Regions from separate parts of the Roseibium sp. AWQ4_254 genome, predicted to be linked through region 3. Evidence: predicted binding sites of a transcription regulator. Region 3 holds the regulator's gene; each other region holds the start of a gene.

Region 1 (4,167 bases), on a different contig from region 3:
AGCCCCCTCCACCACCGTCCTGTGCCCAACAGTAACCCCGGCAACATCGCTCAGCGCGTTGCGCGGGCCCGGTTGAAGATCACCACATAAAAGGTCATGGGCGCGGGCGGGAGACTGTGGTGCTGTCGGCATGAGATAACCCGTTGAAAGAGATTCGAACGGGCCTCATGAAAGTCTATTGCTCAGATGCACACAAGCTTGAAAGCCGGACCGGAAAGCGAGGCACCAAGAGCAAGCCCGCCAGGCCTCATGTGCGGGCCAAGAGCAGCTCCAACGCGATGACGGCCAGCACCAGAAACAGAAAGTAGCCCGCAAAGCGCCCGTGATCCGTGCCGTCAATCACCACCTTGCGCAACAAGGATCCGAAAATGTCGAGGATTGAAACCGTGACGAGAATGATCAGCAGGATCGCCGCCCCAGCCGAATAGTCGAACCCCCGCAGCGCCTCGGACAGGGACATTCCGATCCCGCCGGCCCCGACAATGCCGAGAACCGTTGCGGAGCGGACATTGGCTTCAAACCGGTAGAGCGAATAGGAAATCCAGAGTGGCAGAACCTGCGGAACGACCCCATAGACAACCTCCTGAATGACCGGAGCGCCGGTCGCCTTGATGCCTTCCACGGGCCGGGGATCAATCGCCTCGACCGCCTCGGAAAAAAGTTTTGCCAAGGTTCCTGTCGTGTGGATCGTGAGCGCCAGCACACCGGCAAGCGGCCCCAGACCGACAGCGGCAACAAAAATCAGCGCAAACACCAGCTCATTGATTGCACGGAAGGCATCCATAAGCCGCCTGACCGGAAACACGATCCAGACCGGAGCGATGTTGGACGACGACAACAGGCCGAATGGAATGGCAAGAAGCACGGACAGGAACGAGCCCCAGACAGCCATCTGGACTGTCTCGAGCATCAGATCAAAATAACTGTGCCAGTAGCGGAAATTGGGCTCCAGAAAATCTTCCAGCAGCAAGGCCATGTTGCCACCGCCGGTCAGAATCTCGCCCAGCCGGTGCATGTCCGCTGGCTTGAAGCTCCAGACAAGCATAACGATCAGGCCGCCCCAGATCAGAAGATCGAAGATCTTTTCCTGGGTGTCGCGGCCCGGCACACGCAACTCAGGCTCGGCTTTGGGAACCAGATCGGCAGTAGAGGACATGGGCTTGGCTTCCGTTGGAGGACCCCACCGGCGCGAGGGAACCCCCTCGCGCCGGCCGGGTGTCAAACAGTCTTACTTGCGCGGACGGGCGGTGGCAGCGGCGCGGATTTCTTCGATCCTGGTGTTGATTTCCATGACCTTTTTGGTGCGCTCGTCGTCGGAATAGGTGTCATCACCTTCGATGGACATGCGCTGACGGATCTGGTCCATCTCGTAGAAAGGCCACAGCTGCGCATTGGAAGAGGGAATGAACGGGCCCATGTCGATCATGGCCAGATTTTCGCGGGCTTTCGCCACTTCTTCATCCGTTCCCTGACGGCCATAGGTCATGAAGAAATACATGATCTGCGCCTTGATCTTTTCGTCCAGCTCCGGACGCCAGGCCATCGGGTCGGAGGCGATCAGCGGCGACCGCCAGATTTCCTTCAGCTCGGCAAACAGTTCCGGCTTGGCGTTCTTCAGGCGCGAATACATGCCGGTGGAAGAAGCAACGGCCGCATCCACCTGTTTCGTGGCCACCGAAATCAAATTGGTTTCGTGATTGGCATTGCGTACGGTCTTGAAACAATCCTTCGGGTTTACGCCTTCCTTGGCGAAGATGAAGGTGGACGGAACCAGAAAGCCGGAGGTGGAATTCGGATCCCCGATGCCGAAATTCAGATCCTTGCCGCATTTCATGACATCTTCATAGGTCAGACCGGAATCCTTGTGCGTCACCATGACGGACCAGTAGCCCCGGTCACCGGTCGCTTCGGTGGTCTGCGCGAAGATTTCAGCGCCCGCGCGGTCGACTGCGACCATAGCGGATTTGTTGCCGTACCAGACAACGTCGACCTTGTCGAAGCGCATGCCTTCGATGACACCGGCATAGTCGGCGGCAAAAAACGGCTTCACCGGCATGCCGATGGAATCTTCCATCGCCTTCAGGAAGGGACCCCACTTTTCCCGCTGGGCCGAGCTGGATTCAGTCGACAGAATGCCAAAGTGGAGTTCTTTCGGGTTTTCACGGTCGGCCAGAGCCGGAGCGGCAAGGCTCGCCAGAAGGGCTGCAGACGCAGCGATACGCGCAATCAGTTTCATGTCGTGTCTCCCACGGGGTGTATCAGGCCGTTGCCGACAGTGGCGTGGTCCCGAAGTCGTCGGCATCGGGCAGAACAAGTTCCTCGCTCGCCTCGCCGTAAATCTCACGGAGAAATTGTGTCGTCAGCGCATGGCTGGGGCCGTCATAGACGATCTTGCCCGCCCGCATCGCGATGGTGCGCTTGCAGTATCTGCGAGCATATTCGACCTGATGCAGGGAAACGAGAATAGTTGTCCCGTCTTCTTCGTTGATGCGCGCCAGAATACCCATGACCCGCTTTGCGGACGCCGGATCCAGAGAGGCAATCGGCTCGTCGGCCAGGATGATCTTTGCGCCCTGGACCAGCGTGCGTGCAATCGCGGCGCGCTGCTGCTGACCGCCGGACAGTGTCACGGCGCGCTGGCGCGCCGCGTGGGCAATCCCTACCCGGTGCAGGGCGCGCATGGCCTGCTGCTTTTCAGCCGCGGTAAACAAGCCGAGCATTCCCCGCCAGGTGGGCACCTTGCCCAAAAACCCGGCAAGGACATTCGTGAGAACACTGAGACGCGGAACAAGATTGAACTGCTGGAACACGACGCCGACAGAGGTGCGCGTCGATGCAATATTGCCGGAGACTTTGCCCGCATCCTGAACCTTGGCACCAGACACGGTGACCGTGCAGCAGCCGGGCTCCCGGTCGCCTGCGATCAGGCCGGAGACGTGGCGGATAAGCGTGGATTTGCCGGAGCCGGACGCTCCGATAAGGGCGACGAATTCGCCTTCGGCAACCTCCAGACAGACATCGTCCAGCGCACGGTTTCCAGCGCCAAAGGTCTTTGAAAGCTTGCTGACGGAAATTGCGTTCATGGCTGCCTCCAACTGGGCAGCTTGGTAACAAATTCGGGATCTGGAGAGATGAAGGATATGTGTCAGAATGACGAAACCCGACATCGCAGCCGAAAAACTTGCAAAAGAGGGGTCTTTGAGGCCCAATTCCTCGTCAATTTTCCTAATCAAAACGAAAGGCCCTCGCTTGGGAGGGCCTTCGTTCGGGAGACTTGGACTTCCGCTTGATCTTAGTAACAGACCCGACGGTAGCCAACGACCACATACTGACGGTAGTAGGGATCCCAGCGGCGCACCGGTTTGTTGTGGCAGCGGACCGGCTGGTAATAGCGCGGCTGACGGGCCTGGGAGGCAATGATGGCACCGGCGGCAAGGCCGATAATGGCACCGGCGGCAACTGCACCAGCGCGGTTCTTGGCATGGGCCTCGGCCGGTGCGAGGCTGACGGCGGCGGTTGCAACGGTGGCCACGGTCACGGCGGCGATAGCAAATTTACGAAACATGACTGGTCCTCTCAAAGTGGGTGTCAGCAGTTCCTTGCTGATGAGAGAACCCTAAGCCGCAGCGGCAACGCGGGCTGTGATTGCAATCACGCTTGGTCAGATTGCGGGGAAAAGCCCGGGCGCCCCCCTGCCCGGAACGCGACCACCCTCAAGCAACCTGCTCTGGCGGCGGCTCTCCTGCCACTTTTCGCAGCTTCCGCAATTTACAACGCCCCGGACACAGGCTAGATCAGCCGATGCTCCCGGGTTGCGGGCAGCCTTCCATGGGAAGATCGCCTTGAAAAAGAGGCTGGAGAGCACGTCCGCAGACAGGCCGGGCAGGCAAGATACAAGACAACAGGCACGGGCAGACACTATGCGTGAGTTCAAATCGGATTTCCTGAACATTCTCTCGGAGCGCGGGTTCATTCATCAGATTTCCGACCTCAAAGGACTGGATGCGCTTTGCGCGAAGGAAACCGTGACCGCCTATATCGGTTTTGACTGCACCGCCCCGAGCCTTCATGCAGGCTCACTTGTCCAGATCATGATGCTGCACTGGTTCCAGAAGACCGGACACCGGCCGATTGCGCTCATGGGCGGTGGCACCACAAGGGTCGGCG
Region 2 (4,167 bases), on a different contig from region 3:
CGCAGACCAGGTGATGCCTGTGACTTCAGAGCCGTAAGGAACCGTCATGAACCGCTCGATCTGGCCGGTGACCGGATCGCCAACCAGCATCTGGTTGTTGCCCATTCCGGCGAAATCGCCTTCGTTCTTGTAGTTCCCGTCGGTCTCGATCCACAGCAGGCCCGAACTGTCAAACATCATTCCGTCCGGCGAGTTGAACATGTTGCCGGAGTTGACATTGTCAGAGCCTCCGTAGGGCGTACCGGCATGAACTTCCGGGTTGCCCGCCATCACGAACAGGTCCCACTTGAACTTCGGCGCCGTATGGTCATCATTTTCCGGATACCAGCGCACAATCTGACCATAGTGGTTTTCCGCACGCGGGTTCGGGCCGTTGACCGGCGTGTCGTCACCGCCGGCATTCGGCTTGACGGCCCGGTTTTTGTTGTTGGTCAGAGCACAATAGGCTTCGACCGCGACCGGGTTGACCGCAACCCATTCCGGACGGTCCATTGTGGTGGCGCCAACCTTGGACGCGGCCATGCGGCTGAAAATGCAGATTTCGGCCTGGGGCATGCCGGTTGCTTCTTCCGTCAGGGCCAGCCACTCGCCAGCGCCATCGTCGTTGAACTTCGCCACATAGAGCGTGCCGTCATCCAGAAGGCCGTCGGTCGGAGCCCCCGGCGTGTAGACGCCGTTGGAGACGAACTTGTAAAGGAATTCACCCCGCTCATCATCGCCCATATAGACCACGACACGGCCATCCGGCGCCAGGGTGCAAGCGGCGTTTTCGTGTTTGAAGCGGCCAAGGGCCGTGCGCTTGACCGGCGTGGAGCCGGGATCGCTCGGGTCGATCTCGACAATGTAACCGGCGCGGCGCGGCTCGTTGACATTCTTGGAAATGTCAAACCGCTCCTGGTATTTTTCGTAATCGTAGCGGCTCTCAAGGCCGATGCCGTAGCGCTTGAAGTCGGCGGGCACTTCAAAGCTGTCATCGGTGGATCCGAAATAGCCGTTGAAGTTTTCCTCGCAGGTCAGGTAAGTGCCCCAGGGGGTCTTGCCCGCACCGCAATTGTTGAAGGTGCCGATGGTTTTGGTCCCGGTCGGGTCCGCGTCGGTTTTCAGAAGGTCATGACCGGCCGCCGGACCGGACAGGCGCATTTCCGTGCGCTGGGTGATGCGGCGGTTGAACGGGCTGTCGACAACAACCTTCCAGTCGCCAGCATCTTCCGTCACTTCCATCACGGTCACGCCCTGGAAGTTCTGCAGCATGGTGACGTCGTCAGCCGATTCCGGCTTGCCGTCATCCGTATGCGGCAGGTTGATCGTTGGGTTCACATATTCGCTGTTGACCGCAATGACCTGCTTGTCGCCAAAGACGAACAGTTCCATGCCGTCGGTGTTTTCGCCGAAGACGCGGTCGGAAGAGGCAACGGGAACGCCTTTTTCCGGATCGAAGTCCGCTGCGTCGGAAAACAGCTTGTCCCCCCATTTCACCAGGATATCCCAGGTGTAGCCTTCCGGCACATGCACAGTGGCATCGGTTGCGACCGGCACCGGGCTGAAGGCGAACCGGCCAGCGCTCTGGGCCTGGGCGGAGGTGGAGTTCAAAAGGCTCGCACCGGTACCGAGGCCCATGGCCGCAGCCCCCGATCCGAAGGCAACAACGCCGCCAAGAAAGCCCCGGCGCGACAGGCCGGCTTCCACGACACGGTCAAATTCGGTGGTTTCCGGTGTCGGACGGACCAATTCATCCCATTCGTCCCAGGACAGGTCGTCTTTGCTGATGTCACTCATTTTGCTCTCCAATCGGATGGCTACAGGCAAGGCACACAGAGTGCGCCCGTGAGCGTTAACGACACTCAGATTACAGCAATGTGACAGTCGCGTAATGGTTCGGTTACAGGCCTGCCGACAAGCGGCGGCCTCCGGCTCCAATCAAACGTAAACACTTGTTTTTCAGTCCTCCTATGCCATCCAGCTTTTCAATGGATCAAAAATCGGATTTTGCCTTTTCCTGCGCAGAAACCGGCCCGGCTCCACTTTGCCTGTCCGGCTGAGGCTCCGGGCGGTCGCCCAAAAGGTAGCGTGGTCCCCGCCCATGACGAGACGCAGCGTCACCGGCATTGTAGAGTTGGCAGGATTTCATCGACAGGCAGCCGCAACCGATGCAGCCGTCCAGTTTGTCCCGCAAGGCCGTCATGCGCGCGATCCTGTCCTCAAGATGCCGCCGGAAGCCCTTGCTCAGGCGTGTCCAATCCGCCTTGGTTGGTGCCCTGCCCTCCGGCAGGCTCGCCAGCTGCACGGCGATTTCCGAAATCGTGAACCCGAACTCCTGGGCGACCAGGACAAAGGACAGTCGGCGGATATCCGCGCGCAAAAACCGCCTTTGCCCGCCGCTGTTGCGGATCGGGTGAACCAGGCCCTTGTCCTCGTAGAAACGGATCGCAGAGACTGCAAGGCCGGTCCGCTCGGCCAGGCCGCCAATAGACAAAAGATCATCTGCCTTCATAAGCTTCTTCAAAACAGTCCCTTTTTTCTCTTGACCTCAAGTTTACTTGAGGAATTATCTCTAGTGTCCACGAGGAGTCAAACCTTGAGAGGACGTCGATATGAGCGCTGCATTTCTGGAACATGTAAACGTTACAGTGACCGACCCGGCCGCGACCGCCCGCCGGCTGGAAGACTGGTTCGGCTGGAAAATCCGGTGGAAGGGCCAGTCGCTTGGCGGCGGAACGACCTATCACATCGGCAACGAGACGAGTTACGTCGCAGCCTACAGCCCGCCGAAGGACACTACCCCGGTCGCCGGTGTCAGTTACGACCACCATGGCGGGCTCAACCACATTGCCGTTGTGGTCGAGGATCTCGACGCGGCCGAGGCCAGGATCAAGGCAGGCGGCTACACGACCCACAATCATCAGGACTATGAGCCGGGCCGCCGGTTCTATTTCGATGATGATGACGGGATCGAATTCGAAGTGGTCAGCTACACCGGCAAAAGCTGACCGCAAACGGGTTTTCCGGGACCAGACAAGACTTCTCCCGGAGCCCGCCCTCCGGGCGGCTCTTTTTGGGCACTTTCTTCTGAAACAGTCTCTTCCGCAACGTCGATAGATATTTAAGACTGTCTCCGGAACCAGTGAGTCAGCAAGTTGCCAGGAGGGATGGATGAAGCTTGTGCGCAATGAAGAAGTGGTCTGGATGAACGCATCGGGCTACCGGGAAAAGACCCTGGTCCAGGACAAGGATGTGAATCTGACGGGTGGCCTGGTGCAGCTGGTCGAAGTCCCGCCCCATACGGAGGTGAAGGACCACTACCATACGTCCAGCACCGAAGTGGTTCATGTCCTGTCCGGAAAGGGCGTGTTCCATATTGATGGGCGGCGGATCGAGCTGGAACCCGGGCAGACGCTTGCCTGCGAGCCCTTTGAGGTGCGCAGCACGGACAACCCTTTTGATTATCCCTTTACCTATATTGTTTTCAGAACCAACTCCGCCAGCAACGACCGTATCTGGTGCGAGCGGTAACACCCGGCAGATCCGCCCCCCAGCAGCTTCCGAACTTGTGCTTTGCCAAAAGAGCTTGTGGCCCGGCGGCGGATGGACGGACCGCTCCCGCGCGGCAGAAGGGCTTTGCCGCGCGGGATGAGACGCACTACGGGATCAGTGACCGGTCAGAACCAGTGCCCGGATCGGATATTGCAGGGCCTGGCTGCGCAGGATCAGCGCATGGACCAGCCCGACCGTATCGATCACATGCAGAAAGACAAACTGCCCGGTCGACAGATTGTCGTCCGAATGCAGTCTTTCATGGTTGCTGGTATAGGCGTTGACCGTGCAGCTCGCCCCGGGAGGCAACCGGTCGAGCCCGCCTTCATAAAGCGGCTCAAGCACCGTTGTGATGGTCGCCGTCTTGGAAGCCTTGCCCGCATCCAGAAGCTGGCTTCCGGAGGTCACCTGCCCGCTGGCAATCTCTTCCTGCACATCCGTAATCACCAGCGGAATGATGGTGAACGGGACAGCAGGACAAAAGGCTTCGGCGACCATGCCCGGTTTGAGAACCTGGGCTTCCACCTGGCCGAACCCGGCCAGAATCCGCTGATGCAGGGAATTATCGGGAATGATCACCCCCGCAGGCCGCATCAGGGGTGTCACAATCTCCCCGGGCCGCAGCACGAATTGTGT
Region 3 (4,167 bases):
GGCCAAGGTGGGCATGGTGTTCCAGAAGCCGAACCCGTTCCCGAAGTCGATTTACGACAATATTGCCTATGGTCCGCGGATCCACGGCCTGTCCCGCAACAAGGCGGAACTGGACGATATCGTGGCCTCGAGCCTTCAGAAGGCCGGCCTTTGGGAAGAAGTCAAGAACCGGCTGGATGAGCCGGGAACAGGCATGTCCGGCGGACAGCAGCAGCGTCTGTGCATTGCGCGCGCAATTGCCGTCAGCCCGGAAGTGATCCTGATGGATGAACCATGTTCGGCACTTGATCCCATTGCTACGGCAAAGGTTGAGGAACTGATCGACGAGCTGCGCGAAAACTACACGATCGTGATCGTGACCCACTCCATGCAGCAGGCGGCCCGTGTCTCTCAGCGCACCGCGTTTTTCCACCTGGGAATTCTGGTTGAGGAAGGTCAGACAGAAGACATCTTTACCAACCCACAGGACAAACGCACGCAGGATTACATCACCGGACGCTTTGGCTAAGCGTATTTGCGAAATCTGAAGGGGACACAGGATGTCTGAACATACAGTCTCGGCTTATGACGAGGAACTGACTGCCATGGCCGGCAAAGTCGCCGAGATGGGCGGCCTTGCAGAACGGGCGTTCGCGGATGCGGTGCATGCGCTGGTCAACCAGGATCTTGATCTGGCCAAGGCTACCATTTCCGGCGATGAACGCCTGGATGGGTTGCATCAGGACGTGGAGATGAAGCTGATCGAGATGATCGCCCGCCGCCAGCCCATGGGGCAGGACCTGCGCGAGATCACTGCCGCCAGCCGCATCGCCAATGACCTGGAGCGGGTGGGCGACCTGGCCAAGAACGTGGCCAAGCGTGTGATTGCCATCGATAGCAATCTCCAGTCCAAAAAGCTGGCCATCGGGGTCGAGCACATGACCGAGCTGGCCCTGTCCCAGCTCAAGCAGGTGCTTGACGCCTATACGCGGCGCGATGCCGAGGCGGCGCGCCGGGTGCAGGAAGGGGACGCGGAAGTCGACGCGATCTATACTTCCCTTTTCCGGGAATTGCTCACCTACATGATGGAAGACCCGCGGGTGATCACCCAATGTGTCCATTTGCTGTTCTGCGCCAAGAACATCGAGCGGATCGGGGATCACGCGACCAATATTGCGGAGAATGTCTTCTTCATGGTCACAGGCGAGCGTCTGCCGGAAGAGCGGGAAAAGCTCGACGAAACGACCAGCGCATAAACCTCTGCAAAAAACAGTGCGCAATTTCCGGCCGGCGCCTGGGCGCCGGCCGCCTAGACGGAGCAAGAACGAATGCCGAAGGTCCTCATCGTTGAAGACGAAGAACCGCTCAGCCTTCTCTTGAGATACAATCTGGAAGCGGAAGGATATCAGGTGGATTCCTGTGTCCGGGGCGATGAGGCGGAAATCCGCCTGCGGGAAAGCCTGCCGGATCTGCTGCTTCTGGACTGGATGCTGCCGGGCCTGTCCGGCATTGAACTGTGCCGCCGCCTACGCACCCGCGAGGACACCGAGCGCCTGCCGGTTATCATGCTGACGGCGCGGGGCGAGGAAGCGGAGCGGATCCGCGGCCTGTCGACCGGGGCAGATGACTATGTGGTCAAGCCGTTCTCCGTGCCGGAGCTGATGGCGCGGGTCCGTGCGATCCTGCGCCGGGCCAGCCCGGAAGTGGTCTCCACGATGTTGCGTTCCGGCGATATTGAACTGGACCGGGAAACCCACCGGGTCCGGCGCAATACCAAGGAAATCCACCTGGGCCCGACCGAGTTCCGCCTGCTGGAGTTCCTGATGACGTCGCCTGGGCGGGTGTTTTCCCGCGAGCAGCTTCTGGACGGTGTCTGGGGTCATGATGTCTATGTGGACGAGCGCACGGTTGATGTGCATGTGGGCCGTCTGCGCAAAGCCCTCAACAGGGGCAAGGCCAAGGACCCGATCCGCACGGTCCGCGGCGCGGGCTACGCCTTCAACGATCAGTTTTCAGCCGTCGGCTGATATCAACCTCACCAAACAGGACCCTATTCGACCGTGACATGAGAGCGTTCCGCAAGGAACGGGTCACAGGGTGATGTGCGGCTTCGTCCAAGACGCGCGACACGGCGGAACGCTCTCGTGTCGTAGCTTAAGGTGGCTCCTACCAACCTCAATAGATAGGAACCGATCTGACCGTGTTTGGGGACTGTTCGTCAAGGAGCAGGTTGCAGGGCGATATGGTTTATCGTTCAAAACTTGGGACGCAGCTGAACAGTCCTCAAACGCGGCCTCGGTGGCCTGCTCCGGCCCGCCGGACTGCGTTGCGCCGCTTGAACGGCCAACCAGGCCGTCCTGCGTGCCTCTCCTTGCCGGTGAACTTGCCCCCTCCAATAGGGACCTTTTGGGTGAGGTTGGCATGGGGCCTGGTAGGTGCTGGAAAATAAAAGCACGCTTCAAACTGAAAAGCCCGCCAAAATAGCGGGCTTTTCTCGTTTGAAAGAAGGTGGGGCGTCAGCCGGCCTTCGCAATCACTTTGCGGTCGCGGCGGCGGTCGGCGACCGGCTGGTAGGCGATCTTGCAGTGATGGGTGCAATAGGGAACACCGGCTTCGGACTGGCGGCCGCAGAAGTAGAAGTCGTCCGTCGCCGGGTCGCCGATCGGCCATTTGCAGGTGCGCTCGGTCAGCGTCAGGATCGTGGCACGCTGGGAAATCGGCACCACCAGTTCGGCCACCGGCTCTGGCTTGATCTCTGCAACGGGCGCAGGGGCTGTATCCGCCTTGAGCGCCGTCGCCCCAATTGTTTGCGGCGGCTGCTGGGCCGGCTTCTTCGGAGCTGAGCTGGTGTTGGTGTTGCTGGCGGTTGCAGAGCGCGGCCGACGGGGCTTGGTGCTTGCGCTTGAGGTCTTTGCCCGCCCGGACAGGCCAAGCCGGTGAACCTTGCCGATCACGGCATTCCGGGTGACGCCTCCAAGCTCGCCAGCGATCTGGCTTGCGCTCAAGCCGTCACCCCAAAGTTTCTTGAGGAGTTCAACCCGTTCGTTTGTCCAACTCATTGCCCGCACCTTTTATTGCGGCCTCTGCGGCCATTAACCCCGTATTAAGCATGCTGGTGCATGCCTAAGTGTGGCATATCTAGTATCTTCGAGTGATTTGCCTTACGAGATGTCGTGTCTGATTGGTCACAGATTACAATAACGTTAATTTGTGAGGCAACCATTGGGCCCAAACCAGTTGGGGATGAAGGGACTTTTCCCCAAGTATGGCGAGGGTATTGAGAATTTTACGAATTCTGTTCCGGTGACTCTACGTATGCGGCCTGGCCGCAGGCCCATTGACAGATAATGGGGCGGCCAGTGTATAACGGAACCGCAACGTGCCGCCTCTCAGGGGCGGCACGTTGCGTTTTGGCCTTGTGCAGGTCTGACGGTGTGCGCGTGCACCGCAGCCAGCCTGCCGGAGCTGAAATCCCTGAAAACCGCCAGTCCCTGCCACACTCGACAGCGCGGGGACGGCCATGGAGTTGAATGAGGTTATGTCCGCGACCGCACTGTTTGGGAATTACGCAAGATCATCCCTGAGCTTTGATCACGGGGAAGGTGTCTGGCTGGTGACCAAGGACGGCCGACGATACCTCGATTGCGGGTCCGGCATCGCTGTGAATTCCTGCGGCCACAGTCACCCGCATCTGGTCAAGGCGCTTCAGGAACAGGCGGCGAAGCTCTGGCACATTTCCAACCTGCACCAGATGCCCGAGGGGGAACGGCTGGCGCAGCGGCTGGCGGATGCCTCCTTTGCCGACAAGGTGCTGTTCGTGAATTCCGGGGCCGAAGCCATGGAAGCGGCGATCAAATGCGCCCGCCGCCATCAATATGACAAGGGCCATCCGGAACGGTTTCACATTGTCACCTTTGAAGGGGCTTTCCACGGCCGTACCATCGCGACGATCGCCGCCGGGGGGCAGGAGAAATACCTGGAAGGCTTTGGCCCCAAGGCGCCCGGTTTCGACCAGGTGCCGGCGGGCGATCTGGATGCGCTCAAGGCGGTCATAGGCCCCCAGACAGCGGCCATCGCGATTGAACCGGTTCAGGGCGAGGGCGGTATCCGGGAAATCCAGCCGGACTTTCTGCGCGCCCTGCGCAAACTGTGTGACGACAACGGCCTGCTGCTCATTTTCGATGAGAT
Region 4 (4,167 bases), on a different contig from region 3:
AAAAATCCCATGGCTTGATTTAGCTGCTTGACGCCCTGGCCTTGCATGGATCCGGAAAAGTCCAGGCAGAGGGCGGTCAGGGACGGTTTGCGCAGGGCGCTTTGATAGAGATCCAAGGCCTGCCTGATCACGGCCGGTTCGGGTTTGCGGATGGCGGTTACCATACGTTCAGGATCAAAATTCCAGTCCGGCTCCTTTGGAGCTGAAATCTCCGGGCCTGCAAGAGGTATGCGCCGGCCGGTCTGGGCTATGCGCTTTGCGGTCGCCTCGGACTGCAGATAAGTCACAAGCTCTGTAAAGAAGGTTTCGACTTCCTTCCCGCGTCCGCGATCGACAAACCCTAGTGGAGAATCGGCAATTGCAACACCATCGGCCGGATAGACTGCATAGAGAAGTTCATCGCCCGATTGCCGGAGCTGGTCATTGGTCTCCTTCAGCACGGCCTCATAGTTCCACATCGCATCGAAATGCGTGCCTTCGGCTGCAGATTTGACATAAAGATCGGCCAGCCAGCCGGAGGACCCGGAAGACCGGGCCACACCGGACAGCAGCTCGCTCACCGTGCGTTGCACATCGGGTTTGTCGAGATCGCCCGGTTCGATCACAGCGGAAGCCCCGCCAAGGGCGCTCGACAGCATGGCGAGATAGGCGCTGGCGCCGGAATTTGACTGAGTTGCCGATGTCATCAGGAATTTGAGCTGGCCGGAGCGCACGGCTTTCAGAATATCGTCCATGCGGACATCGGTTCCGACCCAGCCAAGTTCCTGCGCCTTGGACGTGCGGACCCCGAGAATGACGGGCATTTGAGCAATGGAGGTGGCGTGTTTGACGCTGCGGCCGGTGTCGAACAGGTCGATCCACACGCTGGACGCCGGCCAGACCGCATCACTGTCGATGCCCTCCTGGCTGCCGAGCGCAAGGCCGATGTCCAAAGACCCTTGATAGGCAAAGGTACAGTCCATGCCGTTTTCGCTGCAGAATTCTTCTACGATGGGCTGCAGCACCCGGTTTTCCGAACCGGCAGTAATCTTGAACGGTGTAGCGGGGCCAACATTGCAGCTGGCAAGGGCGAGGCAAGCGACGGCCGTCAGAAAGCCGTTCAGATTCAGACGAAGGGGCATAAGCCTGCTCCCCTAGTTGGCGCTGGTCAGGGCGGATTTCAGTTCTGCAGTCATGGTCTCCATCTGCCGTTCCGCATCCGCGCGTTTCCGGCGGCCGTCCTCCTGAACGCGCAACACTCCCTGGATCGTGTCGATCAGGTCCGTGTTCGCCTGCTGAAGTGTTTCGATATCGACAATACCGCGCTGGGATTGCTCTTCAATGGAAATCGCCTGATCCTTCATCATCTGGCTGGCTTCGCGGATCATCTGGTTCGTGGTGTCTGTCACCTGCTTTTGCATATCGAGTGCCGCTTTCTGCCGGTTGAGCCCGAGCAGAATAACCATCTTTTGTTTCCAAGCCGGAACGGTGAGGGTCGAGGTGGCTTGCAGGTTCTCAATCAGGGTTTCATCACCAGCTTGCACGATACGGATTTGCGGCAATTGCTGGATACCGAGCTGGCGGGCTTGCTGGAGATAGAAGATCCTTTTTTCAAGCCGGTCGATCGCCTGAACCGCGTCCTGATAGGATTGGGCTTCCAGAAGGCCGTCATGGGAGCCAGTCTGTTCAGCGGCCGCTTTCAGCTTCGGCAGCTCTTCGCTCCGGTAGCGCTCGGCAAAGGCTTTGCCTGCCTCCACATGGGCATCCAGCTTCAAGATGGACTGCGTGGTTTCCTCATGCAGGTCATCCAGCATGGCAATGTCCCGCCGCAACGTGTCCTTGTGCTTGTCCAATTCCAGCCCGATCCGGTCGATCTGACCGGACACATCCTCAAATTCCTGCTTGAACCGCTCAAGTCTTGCTTTGGCGGAGCCGAAGATACGGGACAAAAACCCTTTTTGCTGCAGCGATGCAGGATCCAGGCTCTTGGCCTTCAGAAGAATGTCGCTGAGAAGCTGTCCGGTATCACCTATGTCCTTGTTGCGGATCTGGCCCAGAATACGGTCGGCATAGTCGGTCACGGACTTTTGGGCCCCATCGCCGAAAACCGAAATACCGGCTCGGTCGGACAAATCAATCCGCTCTCCGATCCGGGCAATCTCGGCAGGGTCAGCCTTGACCATCGGCAGGGTTTGCGATGGTGCCGCAAGAGGGGTCGGATCGGATGATGCCATTCAACGGGCCTTTCAAAACATAGATTTCAGCAAACTCAGATCGGATTTCTCACATATCTTTTCAAGCAGCGCTTGAAATGGGGGTGAGACTTTCTGCACCGTTCCAATTCGGCGCCAAAGTGTCAAGGTGATGTGATCGTTCGATGACACTCCTGTATCCGTGCAAAACTTTGCAAGGAAAACGGTTGTCCGGGCCGCAGGTGTTACGCCGAGTTCCGGAGCGCCTGGGGGCGCCAAGTTGCCCCTCAACTCCTCTCATTCATGGATAAAATGCAGCTGGTTAAAGCTCCGGCGCCAGTCCGCAACGCGCCCGGCCATGCCGGCCGGGTTGTTGGAGCGCAGGGCTTCGGCCACAAGCCTGGCCAGACGGGGCATGTCCTCAACCGTCATGCCCCAGCGCACAATCTCCGGTGTGCCGAGGCGCAATCCGTTCATGTCGCCGTCCACCGTGGCAAGAGGCAGGCCGATGCCGCAGGCCAGAAAGCCTGCCTGCCGCAGCTTCTTCGCAACATTTTGCCCGCCACCAAAGGCGGCAGCTTCCAGGGCGAACTGGTGGGAGGCCGTCGCGCCTTGGGAGGTTGTGAAGACCGGCAGGCCTTCCCCAGCCAGCGCGGCTGCAAGCGCCTTGGCTGTGGCGGCCATTTCCTGCGCATAGGCGGCCCCATGGTCTTGCCAGTCCAGAAGGGAGACGGCCAGGGCTGCGGATTTGGCCGCATCGAAATTTGCCGTCAGGCCGGGAAAGGCGATGGCATCGAGCCGCTCGGAGAGGCTTTGCTCATTGGTCACGATCAGCCCGCTGGCCGGGCCGCCAAGGCTTTTATAGGTGCTCATGGTCATCAGATGAGCGCCTTCTTCCAGCGGATTGGCAAAGACGCCGCCAGCGATCATGCCGCATTGATGGGCCGCGTCGAACAGGACAAGAGCCCCTACTTCATCGGCGATCGCCCGGATCTCTGAGACCGGGTGGGGAAAGAGGTTCAGGCTCATGCCGATGGTGATGAGCTTGGGGCGCAGGTCCAGGGCCTGGGCCCGCAAGCCTTCCAGATCAACCGAATAACCATCCGCATCAACCGGCGCTTCATATATGTCCAGCCCATAAAGACCGGCGCAGCCAGGGGCATGATGGGTCACATGCCCGCCAATGCGCGCAGGGGGCGCGATAATCCTGTCTCCGGGTTTGGTGACCGCCATAAAGGCATAGAGATTGGCAAGGGCGCCAGAGGCTACGCGGATTTCCGCATAGTTGGCCTTGAACACCGCCCGGGCAAGTTCGGCGGCGATCACCTCGATTTCCTCAATGGCTTCCAGTCCGGTTTCGTATTTGTCCCCCGGATAGCCAAGCGAAGGCCGGGAGCCGAGACCGCTGGCCAGAAGCGCTTCTGCGCGCGGGTTCATCACATTGGTGGCCGGATTGAGATTGAAGCAGTCCTGCTCGTGGATTTTGCAGTTCTCCGCCACAAGCTGTTCGATCCGCGCGGCGATCTGGCCGGAGGACAGCAGACGCAGGCTGCTGGTGATGTCATCAATGCGAGTGGCCACATCTTTCGGCAGCCAGGGTCTGAGGTTTGTTACGGGCATAGCACGGTCTCCAACAAGGTCGATGCAAGGGTGGCGCGGCTCTTGCCAGGCTGCAAATCAGATTTTAGAAAAATAAGGGCTAAAAAAAATAGGTCTTAGAGATGCCCGTTTCCCCTCCGGTCCCCAGGCTGCCGTCCTTGAATGCATTGCGGGCCTTTGAAGCTGCCGCCAGATTGGGGGGATTTGCCCTGGCCGCCGAGGAGCTTGGTGTGACATCCGGGGCTGTGTCTGCGCAGATCAAGTCGCTGGAAGAGGAGATCGGAGCTGCGCTTTTTGCCCGCAGCGCAAAAGGCGTGCAGCTCACTGCGGTGGGGCAAAGGGCCTTGCCGTCCTTCGTGGACGTGTTTGATGCCCTTAGTCAGGCGGTGCGCGATTT

What was found. Region 3 encodes PhoB, which activates phosphate uptake and scavenging genes when phosphate is short. Its sites were predicted from a motif close to TGTCATNNANCTGTCAT; they were not measured.
Region 1: the regulator PhoB is predicted to act here: its motif matches at 3,132-3,148, upstream of phnC (phosphonate ABC transporter ATP-binding protein).
Region 2: the regulator PhoB is predicted to act here: its motif matches at 1,835-1,851, upstream of ACXAIC_RS23215 (PhoX family protein).
Region 4: the regulator PhoB is predicted to act here: its motif matches at 2,346-2,362, upstream of ACXAIC_RS18475 (toxic anion resistance protein).

Annotation. Positions count from the first base shown of each region.
Region 1 covers NZ_JBSWYH010000012.1:7,921-12,087, forward strand. Annotated here, with positions in the region: gene ACXAIC_RS10820 (DmpA family aminopeptidase) at 1-132, opposite strand, end outside; gene phnE (phosphonate ABC transporter, permease protein PhnE) at 248-1,156, opposite strand; gene phnD (phosphonate ABC transporter substrate-binding protein) at 1,229-2,236, opposite strand; gene phnC (phosphonate ABC transporter ATP-binding protein) at 2,259-3,083, opposite strand; gene ACXAIC_RS10840 (tyrosyl-tRNA synthetase) at 3,293-3,565, opposite strand; gene tyrS (tyrosine--tRNA ligase) at 3,921-4,167, shown strand, end outside.
Region 2 covers NZ_JBSWYH010000046.1:4,097-8,263, reverse strand. Annotated here, with positions in the region: gene ACXAIC_RS23215 (PhoX family protein) at 1-1,776, opposite strand, end outside; gene soxR (redox-sensitive transcriptional activator SoxR) at 1,973-2,491, opposite strand; gene ACXAIC_RS23205 (VOC family protein) at 2,592-2,987, shown strand; gene ACXAIC_RS23200 (cupin domain-containing protein) at 3,151-3,510, shown strand; gene ACXAIC_RS23195 (HlyD family secretion protein) at 3,646-4,167, opposite strand, start outside.
Region 3 covers NZ_JBSWYH010000026.1:55,401-59,567, forward strand. Annotated here, with positions in the region: gene pstB (phosphate ABC transporter ATP-binding protein PstB) at 1-508, shown strand, start outside; gene phoU (phosphate signaling complex protein PhoU) at 540-1,235, shown strand; gene phoB (phosphate regulon transcriptional regulator PhoB) at 1,308-2,006, shown strand; gene ACXAIC_RS19000 (GcrA family cell cycle regulator) at 2,496-3,038, opposite strand; gene ACXAIC_RS19005 (acetylornithine transaminase) at 3,518-4,167, shown strand, end outside.
Region 4 covers NZ_JBSWYH010000025.1:30,086-34,252, reverse strand. Annotated here, with positions in the region: gene ACXAIC_RS18480 (substrate-binding domain-containing protein) at 1-1,121, opposite strand, end outside; gene ACXAIC_RS18475 (toxic anion resistance protein) at 1,134-2,213, opposite strand; gene ACXAIC_RS18470 (aminotransferase class I/II-fold pyridoxal phosphate-dependent enzyme) at 2,469-3,791, opposite strand; gene ACXAIC_RS18465 (LysR family transcriptional regulator) at 3,893-4,167, shown strand, end outside.